Regions from separate parts of the Paraburkholderia sp. USG1 genome, predicted to be linked through region 3. Evidence: riboswitches for the same ligand, from Rfam matches in the RefSeq annotation. Region 3 holds a riboswitch; each other region holds the start of a gene.
What was found. Region 3 has a riboswitch for cobalamin ahead of NE850_RS28480 (TonB-dependent receptor domain-containing protein). Riboswitches for the same ligand answer to the same signal wherever they lie in the genome.

Region 1: another riboswitch for cobalamin. It lies ahead of cobG (precorrin-3B synthase); the one in region 3 lies ahead of NE850_RS28480 (TonB-dependent receptor domain-containing protein).
Region 2: another riboswitch for cobalamin. It lies ahead of cobW (cobalamin biosynthesis protein CobW); the one in region 3 lies ahead of NE850_RS28480 (TonB-dependent receptor domain-containing protein).

What each region holds. Positions count from the first base shown of each region.
Region 1 covers NZ_JAMWXW010000038.1:44,311-47,583, reverse strand. The annotation lists gene NE850_RS34465 (precorrin-8X methylmutase) at 1-496, opposite strand, end outside; gene cobG (precorrin-3B synthase) at 489-1,970, opposite strand; cobalamin riboswitch at 2,023-2,202, opposite strand; gene cbiE (precorrin-6y C5,15-methyltransferase (decarboxylating) subunit CbiE) at 2,287-3,273, shown strand, end outside.
Region 2 covers NZ_JAMWXW010000032.1:95,367-98,639, forward strand. The annotation lists gene NE850_RS31905 (cobalamin biosynthesis protein) at 1-280, opposite strand, end outside; gene cobA (uroporphyrinogen-III C-methyltransferase) at 277-1,047, opposite strand; cobalamin riboswitch at 1,283-1,536, opposite strand; cobalamin riboswitch at 1,604-1,885, shown strand; gene cobW (cobalamin biosynthesis protein CobW) at 2,078-3,169, shown strand; gene cobN (cobaltochelatase subunit CobN) at 3,176-3,273, shown strand, end outside.
Region 3 covers NZ_JAMWXW010000026.1:12,180-15,452, reverse strand. The annotation lists gene NE850_RS28480 (TonB-dependent receptor domain-containing protein) at 1-1,367, opposite strand, end outside; cobalamin riboswitch at 1,458-1,715, opposite strand; gene NE850_RS28475 (ATPase) at 1,924-2,286, shown strand; gene NE850_RS28470 (cell division protein ZapA) at 2,283-2,597, shown strand; RNA gene ssrS (6S RNA) at 2,732-2,913, shown strand; gene NE850_RS28460 (EVE domain-containing protein) at 3,031-3,273, shown strand, end outside.

The sequences.
Region 1 (3,273 bases), on a different contig from region 3:
CGACAAAGCCCACGGGAAAGCCGAGTATCAACGCCGGCTTGGGCGCACCGGCGTCCAGCATATCGAGGAGATGAAACAGTGCGGTCGGCGCATTGCCGATCACGACGACGCTGCCCGCCAGATGCGGCCGCCACAATTCGAGCGCGGCCGCGGAGCGCGTATTGCCGAGTTCGCGCGCGAGCGACGGCACGTCCCGATGCGCGAGCGTGCAGATGACTTCGTTGTTCGCCGGCAGCCGGGCACGCGTGATGCCCTGCGCGACCATGCCGGCATCGCATAGGATCGGCGCACCTTGCGCGAGCGCCGAGCGGCCGGCCGCGCCCGCGCCTTCGGAGAACCGCAGATCGTCGACCACATCGACCATGCCGCACGCGTGGATCACGCGCACCGCGAGTTTTTCGAGGTCGGCGGGAATGCGCGACAGGTCGGCTTCCGCGCGGATCGTCGCGAAAGATTGGCGATAGATCTCCTGACCGTCGCGAATGTAATCAAGCATTGGTGTTACTCCGGACCAGGCGGTCGAGCATGTCGGCAGCCTGGTCGATCGTCAGTTGGCGCGCGACGCATTCGCCGAAGCCGGGCCGGCGGTCGTGTCGATCGCGTCGATAAAGGTCGTAGAGGCCGGGCGCCGCGGCCAGCAGCGTGTACGGCGCGCAATGGGCGGCGGCGCACGAACGCGCGCAGCCGCTCAGATGCACGTCGACGCCGGCCGGCAGGCGTCGGGCGAGGCGCAGCGCGTCGGTCTTGGTGTCGGCGAGGCTTTTCGCGCAGCCGCTCGATCCCGCGCACGCGATCAGACGGGTGATGGCTTGCGCGGAATCGCAGGCGAGATCGAGCGCGTTCAGGCTGGACAGCACAGGCGGGACGGCGTGCGTTGCGATATCGGGCAGCAGCACGCTTTGCCACGGTGTGACGCGCAGCGTGCCGTCGCCGTGCTGCTGCGAAAGCGCGGCGAGGGCGTGCAGGGTGTCGGCGTCGAGGCGGCCTGAAGCGGGTTGGCCGCCTACGTGCCAGGTTCCCGGTTGACGTTGAGCGTGAGCGCCGAGGCGCAGGCCGGCGTCGGCTGGCGTGCTGCGATGCCAGTTGGCTGGCGACACGTTTCGCGTCAGCGGGAAATCGACATACTGTTGAGCGTGATGCAATAGGGTGTCGGCGGAATGCAGGGTTAGCAGATGACGCATGCGTGTGGCGTCCGCTGCGGCGAGGTCGAGGAACGTGAGCAGCAGTGCGCGTACCAGAGCCGGAGCTTGCGAGGGGAGTATCGCGGCTAACGGGCCTGTGCCGTTTGCGTGGGACTCTGCCGTCGTGATGCACTCGCTTTGCGTTGGCGAGCCGGCAAACGCAGCCGCACTCGCACTCGCAGGCGGACAACCTGCCAGGCCGAATACGAAGCGCACGCCGTCCGCTTCTCGCGACGCCGCCAGCCAGAGATCGTGCGGATGATCTACTCTCGCGAGCCGTTCGCCGCCGTCCAGCAGCAGTGCGAATTTCGGCGATAGCGCCGCGAAACGCGCTTCGCTTTGCAGCATCGCGAGTAGAGCGGCGCACAGCGGGCGGGTGTCGAGCAGGGCGGACGGATCGCGTCCGGCGGCAGGGCTGATCATCACGTTGCGCACGTCGTCGGCTGCGATCGACGTCGGCCCGAGACCGGCACCGACGAGCGCCGCGATCAACGCCGCTTCCTCGCCACGCTTCACCCCGCGCACCTGCACATTCGCACGATTGGTCAGCTCGATCACCCCGGCCGCATGCCGTGCGCTGGCCTCGGCGATTGCCCGCGCCTGCGCCGTGCTCAACTCACCGCCGGGCAGTTTGATGCGGCAAATCCCGCCGTCGCGCGCGGCGACGATGCGCAGCAGCCCCGGACACGCCGAAGGCCGCGGCGTTGGGGCCGCGTCGGACAAAACGGTGGAGGGCGTTGCTTGATTCAAGACGGACACCGGTTTAGCGTCGCGCGACGGCCCGAGCATGCCGTGAGGCGGGCATGGCTGCGGCATCGGTACACCCCGCCCGATGTAGGCTGGCACGAACAGTCTCGCCGGCAGGTCTCCTGGCTGGCAGGTCATGGTCCGCTGCGGCCTTCCCGGTCGAACCAGTGGCGTGAAGCGCAGGCGGACTCGCTGCATACAGTTGCGGGGGCAGCCACAGTGGCACTGTGTTCCCTCTTCGGCCCCGAAGGGCACCGGCGGCTGTATTATGCCTTTTTTCGAACAGCACAACGAGGCTGGGCGCTTTGATCGGCGCGGCACAGCGCATTATTTGAAGACACAGAATGAGGATGGATGCATGCCGGCCTGGCTGACGGTGGTGGGCATTGGCGACGACGGCTTCGCCGGCTTGGGGCGGCGCGCGCGGCGTGCTTTGCTGGAAGCATCGGTGGTGTACGGTGGCGAACGCCATCTGGCGATGTTGCCCGCGCGGCTCGCCGCGCGCCGTGCCGCGTGGCCGCGTCCGTTCGATCTTGCGCCTTTGCTGGCCGAGCGCAACGGCGCGGTGTGCGTGCTGGCGAGCGGCGACCCGATGCTGTTCGGCGTGGGCGCGACGCTCGCGCGGCAATTGCCGGCGGGAGAGTTGCGGGTGCTGCCCGCGCCGTCGTCGTTGTCGCTGGCGGCCGCGCGCCTCGGCTGGCCGTTGCAGGACGTCGCGACGGTGTCGCTGGTGGGCCGCCCGTTGCCCACGCTGAACGCGCATCTGCACGACGGCGCGCGCGTGTTCGTGTTGAGCGCGGACGGGCACACGCCCGCGGCGCTCGCGGAATTGCTGAACGCACGCGGATTCGGAGCGACCCGCATGAGCGTGCTGGAACATCTGGGCGGCGAGTTGGAGCGGCGCATCGACGGCCGCGCGGATCAGTGGTCGGCGGGTGAGGTGGCCGCGCTGAATCTGGTCGCCCTCGATTGCCGCGCCACCGAAGGCGCGCCACGTTTGCCGCTGACCTGCGGTTTGCCCGACGACGCCTTTCGCCACGACGGCCAGCTGACCAAACGCGATGTGCGCGCGATCACGCTTGCGCGCCTCGCGCCGGCGCCCGGCGAACTGCTGTGGGACGTGGGCGCGGGCAGCGGCTCGATCGGCATCGAGTGGATGCGCGCGCATCCGACTTGCCGCGCGATCGCTATTGAAGGACACGCCGAGCGTCAGCGTTTCATCGAACACAATCGCGATGCGTTGGGTGTGCCGGGTCTGCAACTGGTCGCGGGCCGCGCGCCGGCTGCGCTGCAGGGGTTGCCGGTGCCGGATGCGGTGTTCATCGGCGGCGGCGCGACGGTGCCG
Region 2 (3,273 bases), on a different contig from region 3:
ACGGCTCGCAGACGCCGTCCACGCCGAGATGCTCGCGCACCGCGCTTGACGGCTCCGCTATGGGCAGCGCCGCGATCTGCTCACTGCTGAAGAATGTCAGCGGCAGTGCATGGCGAGCGCAGAATTCGAGCAGGCCGGCTTCGTGGGCTTTGGTATCGATCGAGGCCACGGTGGCGATTTCGTCGAAGGAATGCGGGCCGAGCGCGGCGCGCACCGCTGCTTCGATCTGCCCAGCCGCGCTGTGCAAGCGACAACCAATGCCTACGCTCAGCGTTTTCATGGTACGTCTCCGTTCGCCGGCAACGTTGCAGTCTTGGCATACGCAGCGTCGCGCGCCAACGCGAGCGACGCCACACCGCCAATTACCACGATCGCCGGCGAGCCGAGTCCCGCACGCGAGACGCGCCCGGCAAACTCACCGAGCCGCGCGAGCACATGGCGTTGCTCGGGACGGGTCGCCGATTCGATCGCCGCGCACGGCATTTCGGCGCTCATGCCGGCCGCGAGCAACGCGTCGACGATTTCGCTCAGGCGCCGCATGCCCATGTAGATCACGAGTGTCATGCGCGTGGCCGCCAGCGCGGCCCAGTCCGGCTCAGCGCTGCCCGCGCCGTGCCCGGTGACGAACACCACGCCTTGCGCGTGGTCGCGATGCGTGACCGGAATGCCGATTGCCGCAGGTGCCGCGATTCCCGCCGTAATGCCGTTGATGACTTCCACCTCGATGCCCGCCGCATGCAGCGCCTGCTGTTCTTCGCCGCCCCGGCCGAACACGAACGGATCGCCGCCTTTCAGGCGCGCGACGCTGCGCCCGGCCCGCACGTGCTCGAGCAATTGCGCGACGATGCCTTCCTGCGGTGTGGACGGATGTCCGCCGCGTTTGCCGACATGGACGACGCGTGCGTCGGCGCGCGCGAACTGGAGTACGTCGGGATTCACCAGATCGTCGACCAGCACTACATCGGCTTGTGCCAATGCACGGGTGGCCTTGAGCGTCATGAGTTCGACGTCGCCGGGACCGGCGCCGATCAGCCAGGCGCGGGTCATCGCGACGTGCATGGCGGGCGCCATGTAGTGACGAGCGGATCAGGGGCAGGCGCGAACGAGCACCGGAGAGCGGACTTTTGGGGCATGCACTGCTACGGATTCAGGCACGGCGCAATGCGCGGCTCGCAACGGTTCCTCCGGGAACCCGCATACGGACGCACCACGTCGTGCTTCAGCGCCTTCACATCCGTCCCTCGCGGATTCCGGCGGCCGGCGGCGCGATGTTGCCCTGAGGTTCGCCGCCTCCGCGTCTGGCCGGTATCCGGGCTGGCGGCCTCATGCGCTTTGCCTTCCCGTCCGCATTCGCTGGAATGTGCAGGACAGTGGCATCGAAAAAAACGCATGCGCGGCGCAAGACAACTCAACATTGCGCCGCAGGTCGCTTACCGTTGCGGGGACAGCACAGGTTGAGCGCATGAAGCGCGGCCTGTTTCCCGTTTAACTGCACACGCGAATGCATGTGCGGGCACCAAACGCGCGCATACGATAGCACATGGCGTCCCGTCCGATAAGCGCTTGCGGCCGGCGTTTTCTTGACTGCCGCGGGCTGCGGGCCTACACTCGCACGCACTTTGGTGCTCGCATGCGCGCTCGTGCGCATGCAGTTAAACGGGAAACAGGGTGCCCGCCTGTCATGGAACGGGTCAACCTGTGCTGCCCCCGCAACGGTAAGCGAAATGTGGTGCTAAGGTCAGTTCTTTAGCGCCGCGGAGCCGGCTTCGATGTCCACGCGCAAGGCCGCGTAGACATATCACCACTGGGCGAGAAATCACTCGCCCGGGAAGGGGAAGCGGCGCTTTCGCCAGCCCGGATACCGGCCAGATACGAAGGACGAACACCGCGGGGATGCGGTAGCGCGTTCATGACCTCACTTCCGCTTTCTGTTTTTGTTGTCGCGGCAACCCGTCGTTCGTCCCCGTGTTGTGTTGTCGTCCTGGCTCGCTGGACTTACGCGCCGTTTACCCGGCTCATGCGGACAGACACACAAACGCCCGGCGTGCACGTGCAACTCCTACGGATGGACCTCACGATGCAAACTCAAATGCGCAAGATCCCCGTCACCATCGTCACAGGCTTTCTCGGCAGCGGCAAGACCACGCTGCTGCGGCATATTCTTCAGCATGCGGGCGGCAAGCGCATTGCGGTGATCGTCAACGAGTTCGGCGAGCTGGGCATCGACGGGGAAATTCTCAAGGGTTGCGGAATCGGTTGCGATGAAAACGGCGTCGAAACCGAAGGCCAGTTGTATGAACTGGCAAACGGGTGTTTGTGCTGCACCGTGCAGGAAGAGTTTTTTCCGGTGATGGAGAAACTGGTCGAGCGCCGCGATCAGATCGATCACGTGCTGATCGAAACGTCGGGTCTCGCGTTGCCGAAGCCGCTGGTGCAGGCGTTCAACTGGCCGCAGATCAAGAACAGTTTTACCGTGGACGCCGTGGTCACCGTGGTGGACGGACCGGCTGCGGCGAGCGGCCAGTTCGCCGACAATCCGCTTGCCGTGGATGCGCAACGCAAGGCCGATCCGAATCTCGATCACGAATCGCCGTTGCACGAGTTGTTCGAGGATCAGTTGTCCGCCGCCGATCTGGTGATTCTGAACAAAACGGATTTGCTCGACGACGCGCAGCAAAGCGCGGTCGAACTTTCGATCCGGGAAGAAATTCCGCCGCAAGTGAAGATCGTGCGCGCGCAGATGGGCCAGCTCGATCTGCACGCGTTGCTGGGCCTCGAAGCGGCTTCGGAAGATACGATCCACCTGCGCCACGATCACCACGGTTCCGCCGAGGACGCCGACCACCACCACGACGAATTCGATTCGGTGGTCGTGCACGCGAATGCACCGTCGCGCGAGGCGGTGATCGCCGCGCTGCAAGGGCTCGTCGAAACGAACACGATCTACCGCGTCAAAGGTTTCGCGGCGCTGCCGGGCGCGGCGATGCGCCTGGTGATTCAGGGCGTGGGCCGCCGCTTCGACAGCTATTTCGATCGACGCTGGCAGGCCGGTGAAAGCGGCCCGAGCCGCTTCGTGCTGATTGGCGAGGATCTCGATCAGGCCGCGTTGCAGCGTGCGTTCGACACGGCGCTCGGCGTGCCTTCGGGCGTCGAAACACAACAGGCGTAAGCGCTCATGCATCTGTTGCGCACCACGCCGGGCGGTTTTGTCGACGATACGCAAGGCGTGATCCGCATCGATCAGCAGCCCGCCGATATCGTGGTGCTGAGTTC
Region 3 (3,273 bases):
TGCAGCGCGGCTTCGATCGAATGGCTGCGCTCCGGCTGGATCGACGGATTGCCGCTGAGCGGATAGTACAGATCGTCGAAGCTCGGCGCGCGAAACGAATCCGAGTAGCTTGCGCTCACCTTCCAATGGCCGGTGATGTCGAAGCCGTAGCCGAGATAGTAACTGTTCGCTCCGCCGAAATCGGAATACTGGTCGCGCCGCACGTTGGCCTGAATCTGGCTGCGCCCAAAGCGCCCCGTATAGCCGACGAAGCCCGAATCCACATGCCGGTCGGGCGCCGCGAACGTATCCGAGTCGAGGCTCTGATCGAGATGCTCGTAGCCGACCTGCAACTTCTGCTGCGCGGCCAGCGCGAAATCGTTCTGCCATGTGTACTGGCGATTGTCGGTATCGAAGCGGCCGTTATAGACACCGTTGGTGTTCGACACGCTGCGGTCGTCGCCTTCGGAGACGATGAAGTGCGTCGTCCACCAGTCGGTGAGCTTGCCGTTGGCGAACACCGAGACCTGGCGCACTTTGCTATACAGGTTGTTCAGCTCGGTCGGCACGCCGTACGCGTTGTCGTAGCTGTTGTTGCCGTTCGACTGGAAGTAGCTCGCGCCGGCATCCCATCTGTCGTTGAACTTGTGGCGCAGCGAAGCCGAGATGCTTTCGTTCAGATAGCCGTTCGCATTCGGATTGGCGGCGGGCGCCTCACGCGGATTGAGCGACGAGAAGCCGTCGTCCTTCGACCTCGCGAGCGAAATGCTGAAGGTCGTATTGCCGTCTTTATCCAATGCGCCGTTCACGCCCGCCTGCTGCGTCTGCGTGTGATAGCTGCCGTAGCCCAGCGAAAAATTGAAACGCGGCGGATGGTCGCCGCCTTCTTTCGTGAACACCTGGACCACGCCGCCGATCGCACCGGACCCGTACAACGCCGACACGTTGCCGTTCACCACCTCGACGTGATCGATCTGGTCGAGCGGAATCTGTGCGAGTTGCGCCGAACCCAGGCCCACTGAATCGACGCGCACGCCGTCGATCAGCAGCAGCGATTGCGTCGACGACGCGCCGCGCAGGAAGAGGCTCGTCGTCGAACCGGGGCCACCTGTACGCGAGATTTGCGCGCCGGGCGCGAGTTGCAGGAGGCCCGGCAAATCGGTCGCGGTGGTGTCGGCGATATCCTGCTGGTCGAACAATGCGGTCTGCGGGATCGTGTCGGCCAGCGCTTGCGGCCCGCGCTCCGCCGTAACGACCACCGGGGACAACACCGTGGCCGATGAATCCGCGGCAGATGAAGAAGAGGACGAAGAAGCAGCTTGCGCATGCACAACGATCGGCAGGCTCGCGAAGGCAAGCAACACCGCACGAGCGACGGGAGACAGCATGGGACGAGGATCCTGTGGGTAGCGTGCGCGGCCCGCTTCCCCGCAGGCCGATGCGTAACGAGGCGCCAGCGTATTTAACATTTTCGCGCGTGACGTGCCTCTCCCTCTGGCCGGTATCCGGGCTGGCGACATCTCGATCCCGCCTTCCCACGCGTGACGCGCAGTGGCACACTCGCGAGTTGAACTTCCAACGCGCGATCAGGATCGACTTGCATGACGAATGCGGTCGCTTACCGTTGCGGGGGCAGCGCAGGTTGGCGCGTTCTGGCGAATGGCGCGCCCTGCTTCCCGTTTAACTGCGTGCGCCGTTGAAAAGCGCATGCGGGCACCAAGAGTGCGGCCAGTGTAGGAGCGGCCTCGGGGTCCGTCAAGAACGAGGGCACGCGGGCGCGCTGTTCTGACAAGTGCAGGTTATTGTCCGACGCACGAGTACTTTTTCATCGTATGGTCGATAAAAAGCCTGCACAAAGCGATGTTGTTACGTCTCGAAACGAGACAATTGTCGGAACCTGCGACATTCCGCGCTAAAATGCGATGTCTTTAGAGGACGCAGCACATGCTCACCGAACTCGAAACACTTTCACAGAATATCGGCAAGCTGATCGCGATCAGCCAGCGCCACAATGAAGCGCGAGTCGCGCTCGAAGAGCAGCTCGCCCAATCGCGTGCTGACGTCGAAGCTACACGCACGGAACTTGCAATGCTGCGCGAGGAACGCAATGCGCTGCAGGCGGAACGCGACGCGCTGTCGGCGAAGATCGACGACGCCCAGGTGCGCCTGAATGCGATCCTCGAAAAGTTGCCGCGTGCCCGCGCGCACAGCGAGCCGGACAACCAGCTCGATCTGCTCGAACCCGCTCAGCATGAAGTCGCAGCCGGTGCCGAGAGCGACGCGACCCGCCACGGAGAAAATGCATGACCACCAAGCAGATCGAAGTATCGATTCTCGGCGTGCCCTATCGCCTCGCCTGCTCGCCGGAAACGGAAGGCGCGCTGCTTGAAGCGGTTGCACGCGTCGACGCCGAAATGTCGAAGATCCGCAATAGCAGCAACGTGCGCGGTACGGATCGCATTGCTGTCATGGCCGCGCTGTCGCTGGCATCGGAACTGCTTAAGCTGCAATCGAGCGTGAGACACGGAGAAGCATTTCCTGCTGAGGAAATCCGGCGTACAATGCATCAAATGAACGAACAGTTGGGTACTGTGATTCAGCAGTACAGCATGCAGTAAATAGCAGTGTTATAGTGCGGCCGGTCCTGAGATCGGCGGCGGATTCAAACGGAGTGCGTGAGCACAAGGCGTGCAAGATTCTGCAAACGTTTGAGTTCAATCGGTAGTTTTCGTGATTTAGCTTCATCGGTTTAGCTTCCCTGCCTGGTTCGCCAAGGTCATATATTCCTTGAACCAATGCCATGTGCACGGTTGCGGAAATTTGTAGCACGGGTGTGCGCGTCACTCTGTCTGATGTACCCGAAGTGTTGCTAACTGCGACCAATTCTGAACCCCCGGTTCAGGATGCCGGCCTAGCGGCTAAGGCGGGGACCTTATTTAGAACGGCATCGGACTTCGGTTCGGTGCCGTTTTTCTTTGTGCGCTGTTTTTTGTACGCCGATTTCTTCCGCGTCTTCAAACCCTTAACGTTCAATTACGTTCAATTCGATTCATGCGCTACTGGCTAATGAAGTCCGAACCGGACGAAGCAAGCATCGACCATCTCGCCAACGCACCGCATCGCACGTTGCCGTGGACCGGCGTGCGCAACTATCAGGCGCGCAATTTCATGCGCGACATGATGCAGGTCGGCGACGGCGTGCTGTTCTATCACTCGAGCTGTCCCGAGCCCGGCATTGCGGGCATTGCGGAGGTATCGTCCACCGCGTATCCGGACCCCACGCAGTTCGACAAG